One region of the Sporosarcina sp. P29 genome, then DNA from elsewhere that is predicted to be linked to it. Evidence: riboswitches for the same ligand, from Rfam matches in the RefSeq annotation. Region 1 holds a riboswitch; each other region holds the start of a gene.

Region 1 (5,282 bases):
CGATGAAAGAATTCCGAACGCTAAAGAACTTGCGAACGAAACAGGTTTGGAATATGAATTCACGAAACGCGTGCTGGGTAGCTATCATCCAAACACCGTACTTGTGGAGTTAACAGGATTGACCAACACAATAAAAGTTCTCGCCAGTTCACTTGGTGGAGGTAAAATTGAAGTACAGGAACTCGATGATTATCCATTAAAGTTCTCAGGCGAACGTCCAGCACTATTGATTCGCCATACCGATCAAAAAGGAGTCATCGCCGACCTTTTAAGTATTCTCTCGAGAAAAGGAATCAATATTGCCCGTATGGCGAATGAACGGTTTGCAATTGACGGCCCCGCTATTACGATTTGTGAAATCGACGGCTCAGTGGACGAGGAAATGCTTGCAGAGTTAAAACGCGATGTACCTATTATTGATGATATTGTATTGGTAGAAACAGAATAATTCTGCAGTAAAATACCAGACGTGAAGACACTTTCTATTGTCTTCACGCCTGGTATATTTTTTGCATTGCTACTATCTAGTTGTATATTACTTTTCCATCCAAGCTGGTTTGCCGAAACCTTTAAATTCGGATTCGATTATTTCTAGAAATTGCTCAGATTCTACTACTTCAATAATATCTTTCGCAAATTGCTTATCTACATTATCTGTTTTCACAGCTACCACATTACGGAACTTATCCGGCATATCTTCTAAAGCTAGTGCGTCTAATAAATCCATATTTGCTGCAATAGCAAAGTTACCAGGTACTGCTGCCAAATCAGATCCCTCAACTGAACGTGGTAATTGCCCTGCCTCAACCGGCTGAATCACTAAGTTCTTCGGGTTCTCTGTGATATCTTTTTCAGATGCCGTTAATTGGTCAATTTCTTCATCCATTTTCACTAACCCTACATCTTCCAATACATATAACGTTCTCGCTGCGTTCACTGGATCATTTGGAATAGTAATAGTTGACCCATCTTCAATTTCCTCAAGAGACTTATATTTGTTTGAATAGATACCTAATGGCGCTGTCGGTACTATAATTAACTCAGAAAGTTCCATATTGTTTTCTTTCTCGAAGTTTTCCAAGTACGTAATGTTTTGGAATAAGTTCGCATCAATATCTCCACTGTCCAACGAAATATTCGGCTGAATATAGTCGCTGAATTCTGTTATTTTAACAGTATATCCCTTTTCCTCAAGTGCTGGTTGAATGGCTTTTTTTAACATGTCACTATAAGGGCCTGCTGTTGCACCAAAATGAATATTTTTATCGTCATCCGATTTTTCGGTAGACTTTTCTCCTCCACAAGCTGCCAATGCCGCAACCAGCGCAGTAAGAATGAATGCCAGTACTAGTTTCTTCATAAATCCATCTCTCCCCTATTATCTTTTATCTATCATTTTTGAAAAACGGTCTCCACCAAATTGAATCAACTGCACTAGCACTATTAAAATGGCGACGGTAACTAGCATAATACTGTCATCATATCGGTAATAGCCGAAACGAATGGCCAAGTCTCCAATTCCTCCACCACCAACAAATCCAGCCATTGCTGAATAGGCAACTAAGTTAATTAACGTCAGTGTAAGTCCTTGGATAATACTCGACTTAGATTCAGGTAGTAGCACATTCCAAATAATCATCCATGGTGAAGCACCCGTTGAAATGGCTGCTTCTATAACCCCTTTGTCTATTTCACGCATGGACGTCTCAACAATCCTCGCAAAGAAAGGAATCGCTGCAACAGAAAGCGATACACTTGCAGCTGCCGGTCCAATCGTATTTCCAACGATTAGTTTCGTCAATGGTATTAGGGCTACAAGTAGAATAATGAATGGAATCGAGCGAATAATGTTGACGAAAAATCCAACAACCGAATTAATTGCACGGTTCTCTAAAAATAGTCCTTTATCTGTTGTAAATAATAGAACACCAAGCGGCAACCCAATGATCAGCGCAATCGAAAGGGAGATGCCGATCATATAAAGTGTTTCACCAAATGCTTTCATAATATCCGGCATAAGTTCCATGATGTGGGCTAGATCAAACATGTTGTCGGATCACCTCCACTTGTGCGTTTTGTTCAAGTATGTATGCAATCGCTTGCTCTACTTCTTCATGTTCACCTTGTAATTCCATTAAGAAAATCCCAAGTGCTCGTTCTTGAATATATTCAATCGATCCATGCAGGAAGTTTCCTTTGACTCTATACTTCTGCATTGTATCGGAAATCACACCCTCCATCGCTACTTCACCTTTAAATGTGATTTTTATCAGTGTACCGACCAAATTAGATATGACAGCTTCAGGGATGTCATAAGATACTACACTGCTAATAAACTCCTTTGTCAAAGGTTGAACCGGGTTAGAAAAGATGTCATACACCTGTCCTTCTTCAATAACTTTACCATCCTGCATAATCGCCATGCGATCACAAATCTCTTTTACCACATTCATCTCATGCGTAATTAACACAATGGTAATATTCAATTCTTTATTGATCTTTTTCAACAATCGTAATATAGACATCGTCGTGTTAGGGTCCAGTGCAGATGTCGCTTCATCACAAAGCAAAACGGATGGATTATTGGCTAAGGCTCTCGCAATACCAACGCGTTGCTTCTGCCCCCCGCTCAACTGCGCGGGATATACATTGCGTTTTTCAGACAGTCCCACCATTTCCAGTAGTTCCATTACACGAATTTCTATTTTATCTGACGGCATTTTGGCTGCCTGTAAAGCAAATGCGACATTTTCGAAAATCGTCTTTTGGCTTATTAAATAAAAGTGCTGAAATATCATTCCAATCTTCAAGCGCGCCTGCCGAAGTTGAACTCCTGATAGTTTTGTTAAATTCACATCATTAATTAAGATCGTGCCGCTCGTTGGTTTTTCCAACAAATTCAAACAGCGTATGAGAGAACTTTTTCCCGCTCCTGAATAACCGACAATACCAAATATTTCTCCAGTCTCGATGTCTAGTGATACATCATCTACACCTTTTACCACTCTTTCTTTTGTCTGATATACCTTAGACAAATGTTGAATTTGGATCATGTTCTCACTTCTTTCTACATTCAAGTAAATAATAATAATTAATTGATGGCATTAACACTTCTCTTTAAATTAAAAAAATTCTTTCATTTTCTAAATGAAAGAATTACTGAAATATTCTCAGCTTATCTCTCAGATGGAAAACCATGCTGTAGGATTTGGCACCTTCCTCGATTCATTCAAGGGGTTGCTGGACTTCAACGGGCCTTTTCCCTCAGTCACTCTTGATAAGAGATTGATATTAAATTATATGCGTAAAACATATACTAATCTGAATTAATAAAACTGTCAAGGTGAATAACGACAATTCAACAGAATATCCGACTTTTTCTATCAACTTTGTTTATTGCACTCAATTTTTGCAATCATCTGGAATCGAATAGTAAACCTTCTATTGAAAAGTCTAGTATGATCTATGTATACTTAACGCAAATACCCTATCAAAGAAAGAAGGAATAAACTATGGCATTGTCCAACCGGTTACAGAATCTCCCTCCGCATTTCTTTACGATATTATTAAATAAAGTAGAAAAGGCTATGGATGAAGGCAGAGATGTGATTAATCTAGGGCGTGGAAATCCTGATCAGCCGACACCTCCTCATATTATTAAAGCGTTGCAAGAAGCTGTTGAAGATCCAGCGACACATGGTTACTCTCCATTCAGAGGGACTCTTGCTTTAAAACAAGCAGTCGCTGAATATTATCAGCGTGAATACGATGTCACGATTGACCCTGAAACTGAAGTTGCGGTACTAGGCGGCACAAAAATTGGTGTTGTAGAACTACCTTTAGCTATTATGAATGAAGGAGACCTATTATTGCTGCCAGACCCTGGTTATCCCGATTACTTGTCAGGTGTAAGTTTAGCCGGCATTCGATATGATACGATGCCGTTACGTAAGGAAAATGAATTTCTTCCTGATTACGATGAACTAACCGATGATCAGAAAAAAGATGCTAAATTAATGTACTTAAACTATCCTAGTAATCCTACAGGCGTCACAGCAACTCCCGAGTTTTATGAAAAAACTGTAGCATTTGCTAAAGAAAATCAGATTGCTGTCTTACAAGATTTTGCATATGGAGGCATTGGTTTCGAGAGTGAGAAACCTATAAGTTTCTTACAAACAGAAGGGGCAAAAGAAGTCGGCATTGAAATGCTGTCCCTCTCCAAAATGTATAATATGGCAGGCTGGCGTGTTGGGTTTGCCGTTGGTAACTCTGAAATAATTGAAGCTTTAAATGTATTGCAAGACCATTTATTCACTAGTATCTTCCCAGCAGTTCAACGTGCCGCAATTGAAGCATTGACGGGACCTCAACAATGCGTTGAAGAGTTAGTGGCTCTCTATCAAGGTCGCCTGACAGTATTGCTAACGGAGTGCGAACGCATCGGTTGGGATGTCACAGCTCCAACCGGCTCATTTTTCGCTTGGCTACCTGTCCCAGAAGGCTTTACAAGCGAAACTTTCGCCGATTTATTACTGGATAAAGCAGACGTCGCAGTATCACCAGGGAACGGATTTGGTGTTCATGGAGAAGGATATATTCGTGTTGGGTTGTTAGAAAGTGAAGAACGGTTGCAAGAAGCGGTTCGTCGTATTGAAAAGCTCGGTTTATTTAAATAAGAACATGTAATTGCACCTAACATCCATTATTCAAAAAGCCTCCTTACTCATCCCAGTATTTCTGGAATGGTAAGGAGGCTTTCACATGTCTAAAATCATTTTCGTTACAGGCTTTTCTGAAATATATTAATCGAGGTCTGCGTTGTCCAGTAGTGCACGCACTTCATCTGTCGTATTCGTGCTCATCAATTCATTTCGAAGTTCGGCTGCTCCACGGAACCCTTTAATGTAAATCTTGAAGAAACGACGTAGTGGTTTAAATAGTCGAGGTTCAAGTTCTGTCGAGTATTTATCAAAGAGGTCCAAGTGTAGACGCAAAAGATCCAGCAACTCTTTATGATCATGCTCTTTCTTCTCTTTTTCAAATGCAAACGGATTATGAAATATTCCACGTCCTATCATAACCCCATCCACACCGTACTTCTCCACAAGCTCCATACCCATTTGACGATCAAGAATATCCCCGTTGATCGTCAGCAATGTGTCGGGCGCTATTTCATCACGAAGCTTTTTGATTTCAGGAATCAATTCCCAATGTGCATTGCCGTTACTCATTTCCTTACGAGTACGGAGATGGATCGAAAGGTTCGCGATATCTTGCTC
Region 2 (5,282 bases), on a different contig from region 1:
GGTATGGAGTCTGCATTGCTTCGTACGGAGAAGGCGATCAACAAGAATGGTGAAGAGAAAGAGAACCAAAAGCTTCTTTATACACAGATCTTCTGTCAAGAAGCGTTCGGACGTATCGAAGCGGCAGCAAAAGAAACATTGCTTGCAGCGGTCGACGGCGACAACCAGCGCATGATGATTTCGGCGTTGCGTAAGTTGACTCGTAACAATCCGTATAACTTGATTGCGAAGAAGCGTGAAGCGTCAGTGAAGCTGATCGAAGCAGAGAAGTATATCGTTTAATCATAGCTTAGACAAAACGCCTCCAATGTGGGGCGTTTTTTGTTGTTTCTGGAATTGTTTAAGTTCAAAAGCGAGTGTTTGGGAGTAGTGAGTGAATTTGTGAGTGGTTCGGGATGGAAGCTCCAGTTGGGGGACGCTTTCCCATGGGCCCGCGGTGAGCCAACCAAGTCGCTGTGCTCCTTTTTGGTTGTCTCACCTGATCGGGCTGATCCTGCGGGAAGAGCCGTTACGAAGAACGGCTTTTGCGAGTAAAAGCGAAGCGTTAGGAGCACATCTTTGCACTTCGCCCCCAACTTCCGCTTCCCTCCTACGTTGATATTGCTAGGACTTAGATCACTCATTGTAGGTAGTGTGTGAATTATTGTTTTGTTTTAACTTATTTAAGTACAATTACTGAAGTTCAAAATCTATTACAACACTTACTTTAATGCACAACAAAAAGTTTCATCCATTCACATTGCAAGGAATTGGCGTGTAGGAGGGGGCGACTCCCAGAGGATCAGGTCGACAGGAGAGACAACCAAGGGAGCGAAGCGACTGGTTGGCTCGCCGCGGCCCCTCTAGGAAAGCGTCCCCCTCCGTAGCGCCAATTCCCAACCCTAGCCCCATGTCAGCCTATTCTTCTTTCGCTTAGCTAGTACCCCCACACCTTTATTTGCTATACTGAAAAAAAGGAGGATTACGACTATGACTATCACATACTACGGCTATCCGAAATGTACCACATGCCGCAAAGCGAAGAAATGGCTCGAGAACGAGGGGATTTCATTCGAAGAACACAACATCGCCGAACAACCACCGAGCGAAGACGACCTTCGTAGCATGATCGCAAACTCCGGGCTCGAAATGAAGAAGTTCTTCAACACAAGCGGCATGAAATATCGCGAGCTCAATTTGAAAGACAAACTACCTACCCTGACAGACGACGAAAAGATCGCGCTCCTCGCTTCAGATGGGATGCTCATTAAACGCCCAATCGTTTCTGACAACCAAAAAGTAACCGTCGGATTTAATGAAACAACCTTCACAGAAACGTGGAAGAAGTGATCTAGAATCTTGTCTTTATGCGGGAACTATGGCAAACTAAAGGTAGATTAACTATTATATTTTTGGAGGTAACGACATGAGCACACCAAAAGATTTACGTTATTCAGAAGAGCACGAATGGGTTAAAGAAGAAGACGGTAAATACCGTATTGGAATCACACATTTCGCACAGTCTGAACTAGGGGATATCGTATTCGTTGAGCTTCCACAAGTTGGAGATCAATTAAAATCAGACGAGCCTTTCGGAAGTGTTGAATCAGTGAAAACTGTTTCTGAGTTGTATGCTCCACTAACTGGTAAAGTTGTAGAAGTGAACGAAAACCTTGAAGACAGCCCTGAATTGGTTAACGAATCTCCATACGAAGGTGCATGGATGGTAGTAGTTGAAATCGATAACAAAGCTGAATTAGATGAGTTAATGACGGCTGAGCAGTACGAAGAAATGACAGCTGAATAATATTCTAAAAGAAAAGCGCTGGAACGTCCCAGTGCTTTTTTTACACGCTAGGAGGAAACAGGATGGACCCGAAAGTTCTCATTGTAGAAGGCGGTTCGGATCGTAAGCGGCTAGTGCCGATCCTTGCCGAGCCTGTAGAGATTCTTTGTACGAATGGCACCATCAGCGCGTACCATATTGAGGAACTGCTTGAACCGTATGAGCAGCAGGACCTGTTTGTTTTTATGGATGCGGACGCGTCAGGTGAGTCCATTCGTAAGCTGTTCAAACAACTGTATCCAGAAGCGAGACATTTATATACCGATCGTCTCTACCGCGAAGTAGAAACGACACCCATTAAACTATTGGCTAGCATTTTAGCTGCCGCCAATTTTAAAGTACATTCCAAATACTTGGCAGGTGGACCACATGAATAATTGGACAATTGAAGACTGGCAACGCGCACAGGCGGCAGAGCAAGTAGCCGCTTTTTATTTATATACACCGATGTGTGGAACGTGTGCAGTCGCTTCAAAAATGCTTACGGTGATCGAGGCAATGCGCCCGAAACTACCGATTGGAAAGGCGGACTTAAATTACGTCCAAGACATCGCAATAGAATATGAGGTGGAAAGCGTTCCTTGTTTACTCATTCAACGCAAAGGACAACCATTAGAAAAAATTTACGCCTTTCAATCCGTCCCGTATCTGCTAGAGAAGCTCAGTTGACAAAAGAAATCAAAGTATGGTATAAGTAGTTAATCAATTGAATACGTAACTCTTATAAAGAGCGGTGGAGGGAAGTGCCCTATGAAGCCCGGCAACCGTCACATATGTGAAATGGTGCCAATTCACTCAAAGCCTAACGCTTTGATAGATGAGAGAAATGGTAACGTACATAACTATATACGTTCGGCCTTTCTGCTTGTCTGCAGGAAGGCTTTTTTTATTAACAAAAGCGGAAAGCGCCATGTAGGCTCGACAGGCGTTGGAGGACTTTCCACAAAGGCGCACTTTGCCTTTTTGTAAAGTCTGAAACGACCCGAGAGCCTGGCGCTTGCAGCTGGATGAAACAAAAGCGGAAGATGCCGTTTAGCTCCGACAGGCGTTGGAGAGCTTACAAGCAAGGTGCTTTTTGCCTTGAATGTAAGATCGAAACGACCCGTGGAGCTGGCATCTGAAGCTAGATGAAACAAAAGCGGAAAGCGCCATGTAGCTTTCAAAAAACACAACAAAAAGACTTAATCAAGGTGGTGCGGAAAATGATTCAACTAACAAACGTTCATAAAAGATTCCAATTGAACCGTTCAGAAATTGTCGCGGTAGATGACGTGACATTAGCCATCGAAGAGGGAGAAATTTTCGGCGTCATCGGTTACAGTGGGGCAGGGAAAAGTACATTAATTCGATTATTAAATGGTCTTGAAACACCTACGTCCGGCAGTATTATGATTCACGGGCAAGAAATGACGACATTGAAAGGTTCTGGCCTTCGCGATGCACGTCAGAAAATCAGTATGATCTTCCAGCACTTTAATCTACTGTGGTCAAGAACGGTAGAAGAAAATATTATGTTTCCTCTTGAAATTGCTGGCGTGAAGAAATCGGCACGAAAGCAAAAAGTGAAGGAATTGATTGATCTCGTTGGACTGACGGGCCGTGAACAGGCGTATCCATCGCAATTATCAGGTGGTCAGAAGCAACGTGTCGGCATTGCACGCGCGCTTGCGAATGATCCAGAAGTATTGCTTTGTGATGAAGCAACGTCCGCACTAGATCCTGAAACGACGAATGCTATTCTGGACTTATTGACAGATATTAATGAACGACTTGGACTAACAATTGTTTTGATTACGCATGAAATGCACGTCATCCGCAAAATCTGTCATCGCGTAGCGGTCATGGAGGCGGGGAAAGTAGTAGAGGCGGGTAATGTACTGGATGTTTTCCAATCCCCACAAGCGGATATTACGAAGCGTTTCATCTCGCAAGTAACGGATACCGGCGATACGGACGCGGCGATGACGCATTTACAGGAAGAATCACCGCACGGCAAGTTGATCAAGCTAGCTTTCATTGGCGAACGTACAGAGCAGCCGGTACTTGCTGAATTGATTCGTAAATTCCCAATCGACGTCAACATCGTACAAGGGAATATTTCGACGACACGTGACGGCGCATACGGTACACTCGTCTTGCAACTAGTAGGGGACGTGGCAGTTATCGAGGAAGCTATTGCTTTCCTTGATGCCAATGAAGTGAAGACGGAGGTGCTGGTCCATGATTGAGCAATGGTTCCCAAACGTTAACTGGGATAAAATGTGGCAAGCAACGGGCGAGACGCTTTATATGTCTGCCTACTCAACAGTCTTCACGTTTATTTTTGGTATTGGACTCGGACTGTTATTGTTTTTAACAAATCCTGGACAGTTATGGGCAAATAAAATCACGAATGTCTTTACAGGCGCATTTGTAAATATATTCCGATCGATTCCGTTTATCATTTTGATCATTTTATTGTTGCCGCTGACTAATTTATTAATAGGAAGTATGCGTGGACCGAATGCCGCATTGCCTGCGTTAATTATTGGTGCAGCTCCGTTTTACGGACGCATGGTATTAATTGCATTGCAGGAAATCGATAAAGGGGTTATCGAAGCGGCACGTTCGATGGGTGCCAAAACGTCTACGATCATTTTCAAAGTCTTGTTGCCAGAATCCATGCCTGCACTCGTGTCAGGGATTACGGTGACGTCGATTGCGCTTGTTGGCTACACAGCGATGGCAGGAGTAATCGGTGCTGGAGGACTCGGTACGCTCGCGTATCTCGAAGGGTTCCAGCGTAACCGTGGAGATGTCACGATGATGGCAACGATTTTAGTGTTAGTTATCGTGTTTATCATTCAGTTTATTGGTGATTTCATTGTAAAACGTTTGGACAAGCGATAATAGGATTTTCAGGGAAACCTGTTAACCATAAAACATTCCATAATGGAGAGGGAGAAATGTGGACATGAAGAAGTTTTTATTCGGTCTATTCGCAGCTGTATTAGTGCTTGCACTGGCAGCTTGCGGAACAAAAGACGAGGGTAGTAAAGATAATGGAGCACCAGATGTAGATGATGCGGAAAAAGGCGAGAAAACGTCGCTGATAGTCGGTGCGTCTAACACACCGCACGCAGTAATCTTGGAGGAAGCTAAGCCACTATTAGCTGCAAAAGGCTATGACTTAACAATTGAAAGTTACACAGACTATGTATTGCCAAATAAAGATCTAGAAGAAGGTACAATTGACGCGAACTACTTCCAACACATTCCGTATCTAGAGAGCCAAATTGCTGATTTTGGCTATGATTTCGTCAATGCAGGCGCCATCCACATCGAACCAATCGGTGTGTATTCTAAGAAATATGATTCACTAGAAGAACTTCCTGACGGTGCGACGATCTTAATCAGTAACTCTGTTGCTGACCACGGCCGTGTACTAGCAATGCTTGAAGAAAAAGGATTGATCAAG
Region 3 (5,282 bases), on a different contig from region 1:
TACTGATCAAACAGGAAAAGAAAATGAACGTGCAAGAACCACAACCACAACCACAACCCCATGCCGCTTATTACGCACTCTTAACAGCATAATCCGACAACACTTCGACGATTAAAACAACTAGCCAAACTGCCATACACCCAATGCCATAAGAAAATTAAAACCAAAAAAGAGGCTGATCAGGAATTCCTGGTCAGCCTCTTTCATATAACATTATTTAATGACAGGAGGTCCGCCTTTGATTGCGATGTCTTCTGAAACATGTGAGAATTTCTTGAAGTTCTCACGGAAAGCATCAGCTAAGCGATTTGCTTCTTTATCGTATTCGTTCGGATCTTCCCAAGCATAACGAGGGTGTAGAACATTACTCGGTACACCTTCGATTTCAAGCGGCATGTTCAATCCGAAGATTTCGTTTTTCTTTGTTTCTACATTATCCAATTTACCAGCGATTGCAGCGCGTACCATTGAACGTGTGTAGCCCAAGTTCATACGTGAACCTACACCGTAAATTCCGCCAGTCCAACCTGTATTCACAAGGAACACTTTTGAACCGTGCTCATCGATTTTCTTTCCAAGCATCTCTGCATATGTTGCTGCAGGAAGTGGTAAGAACGGTGAACCGAAGCAAGTAGAGAATGTTGGTTCAGGAGCAGTAATTCCACGTTCAGTTCCAGCAAGTTTGGAAGTGAAACCGCTCAAGAAGTGGTACATTGCCTGTTCTTTTGTAAGAATCGAGATCGGAGGCAATACGCCGGAAGCATCAGCCGTAAGGAAGATGATATTCTTCGGGTGACCCGCAACAGACGGTGTCACAATATTATCGATATTTTCGATTGGATAAGCAGCACGTGTATTTTCTGTTAGTGATTTATCATCATAATCTGGAATGCGCGTTACTTCATCCAATACAACGTTTTCTAAAACAGCGCCGAAACGGATTGCTCCGAAAATTTCAGGTTCTTTTTCGGCAGAAAGGTTGATACATTTTGCGTAACATCCACCTTCAATGTTAAATACGCCATTATCAGACCATCCATGCTCATCGTCTCCAATAAGTTTACGGTTAGCATCTGCTGAAAGTGTAGTTTTACCTGTTCCAGAAAGTCCGAAGAATAGAGCGACATCGCCTTCTTCTCCAACGTTTGCTGAACAGTGCATAGATAGAATATCTTGCTCAGGAAGCAAGAAGTTCATAACGGAGAAAATAGATTTTTTCATTTCTCCAGCATACTCTGTTCCACCGATCAAGACAATTCGTTTTTCAAGCGAAACAATGATGAACGTTTCAGAGTTTGTGCCATCCACTTTTGGATCCGCTTTGAATGAAGGGGCAGCCAAAATAGTGAATTGCGATTCATGTGCTTTTAATTCTTCTTCGGTAGGACGGATGAATAGTTGGTGAACAAACAGATTTTGCCAAGCTAATTCATTAATTACTTGGATAGACAATTGAGAGTCTTTATCTGCTCCTGCAAACCCTTTAAATACAAAGAGTTCATCTTTTACCTTCAAATGATCGATGACTTTCGTGTATAATGAATCAAAGATCTCTTCTGAAATCGGACTGTTCGTACTACCCCAATCTACTTTATCCTTAGACACTGCATCTTCAACGATGAATTTGTCCTTAGGTGAGCGTCCTGTATATTTACCTGTACGTGCAGTGATTGCACCATCAGCAGAAAGTTTAGCTTCGTTTCTTGCTACTGCTTTTTCTGTTAATTCCGCCACAGACGCTTGGATCGTCACGTTGCTTCCACTAAGAAGACTTTTTAAACTATCATCAATTTTTGCAGATATCATGTTTACATACCGTCCTTTGCGTAGTCGATTTATTTTGATCTTGATGAGAATATCCTAATTCGTAAATAGTATAACACATTAAGAATATTAATCTATACTAATGGAAAACTCAAGTGATTTAGGATAAAAAATTTGACAAAATCTAAACTTTTTAATACGATGTGTCATGAACGGATACTCTTATCCCGAGTTGGTGGAGGGTACAGGCCCTGTGAAACCCGGCAACCTGCAATAGACATAAGTCTAACGCGAAGGTGCCAAACCTGAAGCAAGGTTTAATTCCTTGGACGATAAGAGTGAAAGGTGCTGCGCGTGAAATTTTGCCTTTTACTCATGGATTGAATATGAGTAGAGGGCTTTTTATATTGTCTAGCCCTGAATCCTTATGGTATATGCTTGACGTCTAGGCGTGGAACTTTACCAGGGACTTATGAGAGTACCGTATCATGATGCTTAATATAGGGGGAAACAAAATGACAAACCGTCGACTGTTTACATCAGAATCAGTTACAGAAGGCCATCCTGACAAGATGTGCGACCAGATTTCAGACGCAATTTTAGATGCGATCCTAACGGAAGATCCAAATGCGCGTGTGGCATGTGAAACGAGTATCACGACTGGACTCGTATTAGTAATGGGAGAAATCACTACGACAACGTATGTGGATATTCCAAAAGTTGTTCGCGATACGGTTAAGGAAATTGGCTATGTTCGTGCAAAATACGGCTTTGATTACGAAACGTCCGCCGTACTTACTTCCATTGATGAGCAATCACCTGAAATCGCTGCAAGTGTTAACGTGGCACTTGAAGCACGCGAAGGCTCTATGTCAGATGAAGAATTAGATGCAATCGGTGCAGGAGACCAAGGTCTAATGTTTGGATACGCGTGTAATGAAACACCGGAATTAATGCCTTTACCTATCAGCCTATCTCATAAATTGGCACAACGCCTCGCACAAGCTCGTAAAGAAGAACTAATTTCTTATTTACGTCCTGATGGCAAAACACAAGTAACGGTAGAATACGATCAAGACAATAATCCAGTGCGAATTGACACAATCGTTATTTCCACACAACATCATCCTGAAGCAACACTCGAGCAAATTGAGAAGGATATAAAGAAAGTTGTCATTGATGCAGTAGTTCCCAAAAACTTGTTGGACGAGGAGACTAAATACTTCATTAATCCTACTGGCAGCTTTGTTGTGGGTGGACCTCAAGGAGACTCCGGTCTGACTGGACGTAAAATTATCGTCGATACGTACGGTGGATATGCCCGTCATGGCGGTGGTGCATTCTCAGGGAAAGACGCAACAAAAGTAGACCGTTCCGCTTCTTATGCAGCACGTTATGTTGCAAAGAACATTGTCGCAGCAGGATTAGCTGAGCACTGTGAAGTTCAGTTGGCCTATGCTATTGGAGTAGCGAGCCCGGTTTCTATCTCAATCAACACATTTGACACGGGTAAACTATCGGAAACGCAATTAGTGGAGTTCGTACGTGAATTGTTTGACCTTCGTCCGGCAGGAATCATTAAAATGCTTGACCTACGTCGTCCAATCTACAAACAAACAGCAGCATACGGTCACTTTGGCCGCACTGATATCGAATTGCCATGGGAGCAGACAGATAAAGTGGAAGCGTTGAAAGAACTTGCTAGTAAAGTACGCGTGAAACAATAAAGTCATGAAGTGCAGAAAGGGGAGTTATTACCTCTTTCTGCACTTTTTATTTGGGTGCAGGTGAAATGTGAAAAGAAATTACTTCATAGTCCGCCTCTTCATAAGCTACTTGCAATCCTTTATCCTTAATATCTTGTTTCAGCACGTTCTTTTGCTTCACTTCCACATCAAACGAACAGCAAAATGGGTAATCCTCTACCTTAATAGTGTGTTGATCTGCAAAGTATATCCCAATTCGTTCTATCGGTAATGAATGGAAAATACTCGAGGAAGGAATGCCGTTACGAAAAAATGCATGCTCATCCGCTTTGTCGACCCCAGAATCATTCACACAACAATATAAAGAAAAATTATCCCCAAGCTGCAGCAAAGCGTAATGTTTTTCGAATAATTCTTTAGTAAAACCTTCGACTTCTCTAGACAACCGTTCTCGACGATTTTGTTCGCCCTCGATAAAAAGGTGTGCTGCTTTCTCGTTACTGCTTTGTATAAACTGTTCATAATGAAAACTGCAAAGCATAGCTGCGTAAAGATCTATCTTTTCCACCTCATCGATACCTTGACGATAAAGGACGGTTTTAGGGAGAAGAGGGAAGTCGGTGAATTGAAAAGGTGCAGACGTCGCATCATTCCAAAAAGGTTGTTCGTCAAAAGGAGACCAGCCGATGTCGTGGTTCCTAATGGCGGTTAGTACAGAAGGGCGCCATTGATCATCAGGAAACATATCCTTTTTCCAATGTTTCATTAATTCTTCAGCTAGGTGTCCATGATGATGTTGTTGTACGAAGATAAATGACTTCTCATGTTCACGTACAATCATCTCAGTTCATCCTTTCTTGTCGGGTGGAACGCCGTCATTTTGTATAATTTCTTCTTTTATCTCTTCTTCTATTTTCTCAATTTTCTCGACTTCTTCCTGATACATTTCATCTGCTTCTGTAGTCCCCGGAATAATGGGTTCTTCATTGAAATCGACACGTTTGCCATATCGTAGCAGTTCATAAATGATCATACCGTTATTCGGTTTGCCATTTACGGTTTTCATCGGAATAGAGTCGTATAGTACAAAATAGAATGCGTAGAAAATAAAGCGATTCCAGAATGTCTTGGAGTCTTCAAAGAATCCATTTGCGATCAAAGCATTCATCGTGACAGCTACTACTACGTTAATTAAGATAGGTCCGGCATAAATACATATATAAGCAAAATTACTTTTTCTTTTGACTGAATCGAAGGAAAACCAGCTGTTGACATGATAATACTTACGTATATCTAAAACGCCCAATTGAAATAACCTGGGCCCCGAACCAATAGTAAGTCTGGCGTTTTTTACACCGAATAATCCACTGATAACAAAATATCCTGCCTCTCGCAGAAAAGTCACGACAGGTAAAATGATGAAACTAGAAATAACCAAGCCAATGAGATCCGATAACCCAAACATAATCACGTCTACTCCCTTTATAAAATCTATTTCATATAATGACTCTAAGGCTGTAATAGTAAAATACCCACTTCTTACAAAATGAATCGTCTAGTTATTACCAAATATAAATGCATTCCGTAAGAAGCCATGTTTAACTTAACTGACAGTGGGGAAATTATAGAGTATTAGCGAAATCAAGTAAGGACTAAGGAGGAATAGAGTATGGCGAAAATTGCAGTAGAAATACCATTTGAAGATGTGAAACAAGCATTAGAGGAAAAGGGTCATGAAGTGAAGATGTTCGCAAGTGATGAAAATTTAAGTGGCTATGACATGGGCGTTGTACGTGCATTGAGCGATGTCAA

The links. Region 1 has a riboswitch for S-adenosylmethionine ahead of CSV68_RS09505 (methionine ABC transporter ATP-binding protein). Riboswitches for the same ligand answer to the same signal wherever they lie in the genome.
Region 2: it holds a riboswitch for S-adenosylmethionine, as region 1 does, so the genes downstream of both, CSV68_RS09120 (methionine ABC transporter ATP-binding protein) here and CSV68_RS09505 (methionine ABC transporter ATP-binding protein) in region 1, are expected to answer to the same signal.
Region 3: it holds a riboswitch for S-adenosylmethionine, as region 1 does, so the genes downstream of both, metK (methionine adenosyltransferase) here and CSV68_RS09505 (methionine ABC transporter ATP-binding protein) in region 1, are expected to answer to the same signal.

The regions. Positions count from the first base shown of each region.
Region 1 covers NZ_PDYX01000009.1:18,758-24,039, reverse strand. The annotation lists gene sdaAA (L-serine ammonia-lyase, iron-sulfur-dependent, subunit alpha) at 1-448, shown strand, start outside; gene CSV68_RS09515 (MetQ/NlpA family ABC transporter substrate-binding protein) at 536-1,360, opposite strand; gene CSV68_RS09510 (methionine ABC transporter permease) at 1,379-2,047, opposite strand; gene CSV68_RS09505 (methionine ABC transporter ATP-binding protein) at 2,040-3,053, opposite strand; SAM riboswitch class I at 3,173-3,284, opposite strand; gene CSV68_RS09500 (pyridoxal phosphate-dependent aminotransferase) at 3,513-4,679, shown strand; gene CSV68_RS09495 (tRNA dihydrouridine synthase) at 4,806-5,282, opposite strand, start outside.
Region 2 covers NZ_PDYX01000008.1:95,559-100,840, forward strand. The annotation lists gene CSV68_RS09090 (acyl-CoA dehydrogenase family protein) at 1-282, shown strand, start outside; gene CSV68_RS09100 (arsenate reductase family protein) at 970-1,329, shown strand; gene gcvH (glycine cleavage system protein GcvH) at 1,406-1,786, shown strand; gene CSV68_RS09110 (toprim domain-containing protein) at 1,849-2,202, shown strand; gene CSV68_RS09115 (thioredoxin family protein) at 2,195-2,494, shown strand; SAM riboswitch class I at 2,544-2,649, shown strand; gene CSV68_RS09120 (methionine ABC transporter ATP-binding protein) at 3,028-4,053, shown strand; gene CSV68_RS09125 (methionine ABC transporter permease) at 4,046-4,714, shown strand; gene CSV68_RS09130 (MetQ/NlpA family ABC transporter substrate-binding protein) at 4,779-5,282, shown strand, end outside.
Region 3 covers NZ_PDYX01000001.1:384,117-389,398, reverse strand. The annotation lists gene pckA (phosphoenolpyruvate carboxykinase (ATP)) at 214-1,806, opposite strand; SAM riboswitch class I at 1,984-2,103, shown strand; gene metK (methionine adenosyltransferase) at 2,280-3,491, shown strand; gene CSV68_RS01845 (DUF3891 family protein) at 3,538-4,311, opposite strand; gene CSV68_RS01840 (hypothetical protein) at 4,318-4,935, opposite strand; gene CSV68_RS01835 (YkuS family protein) at 5,140-5,282, shown strand, end outside.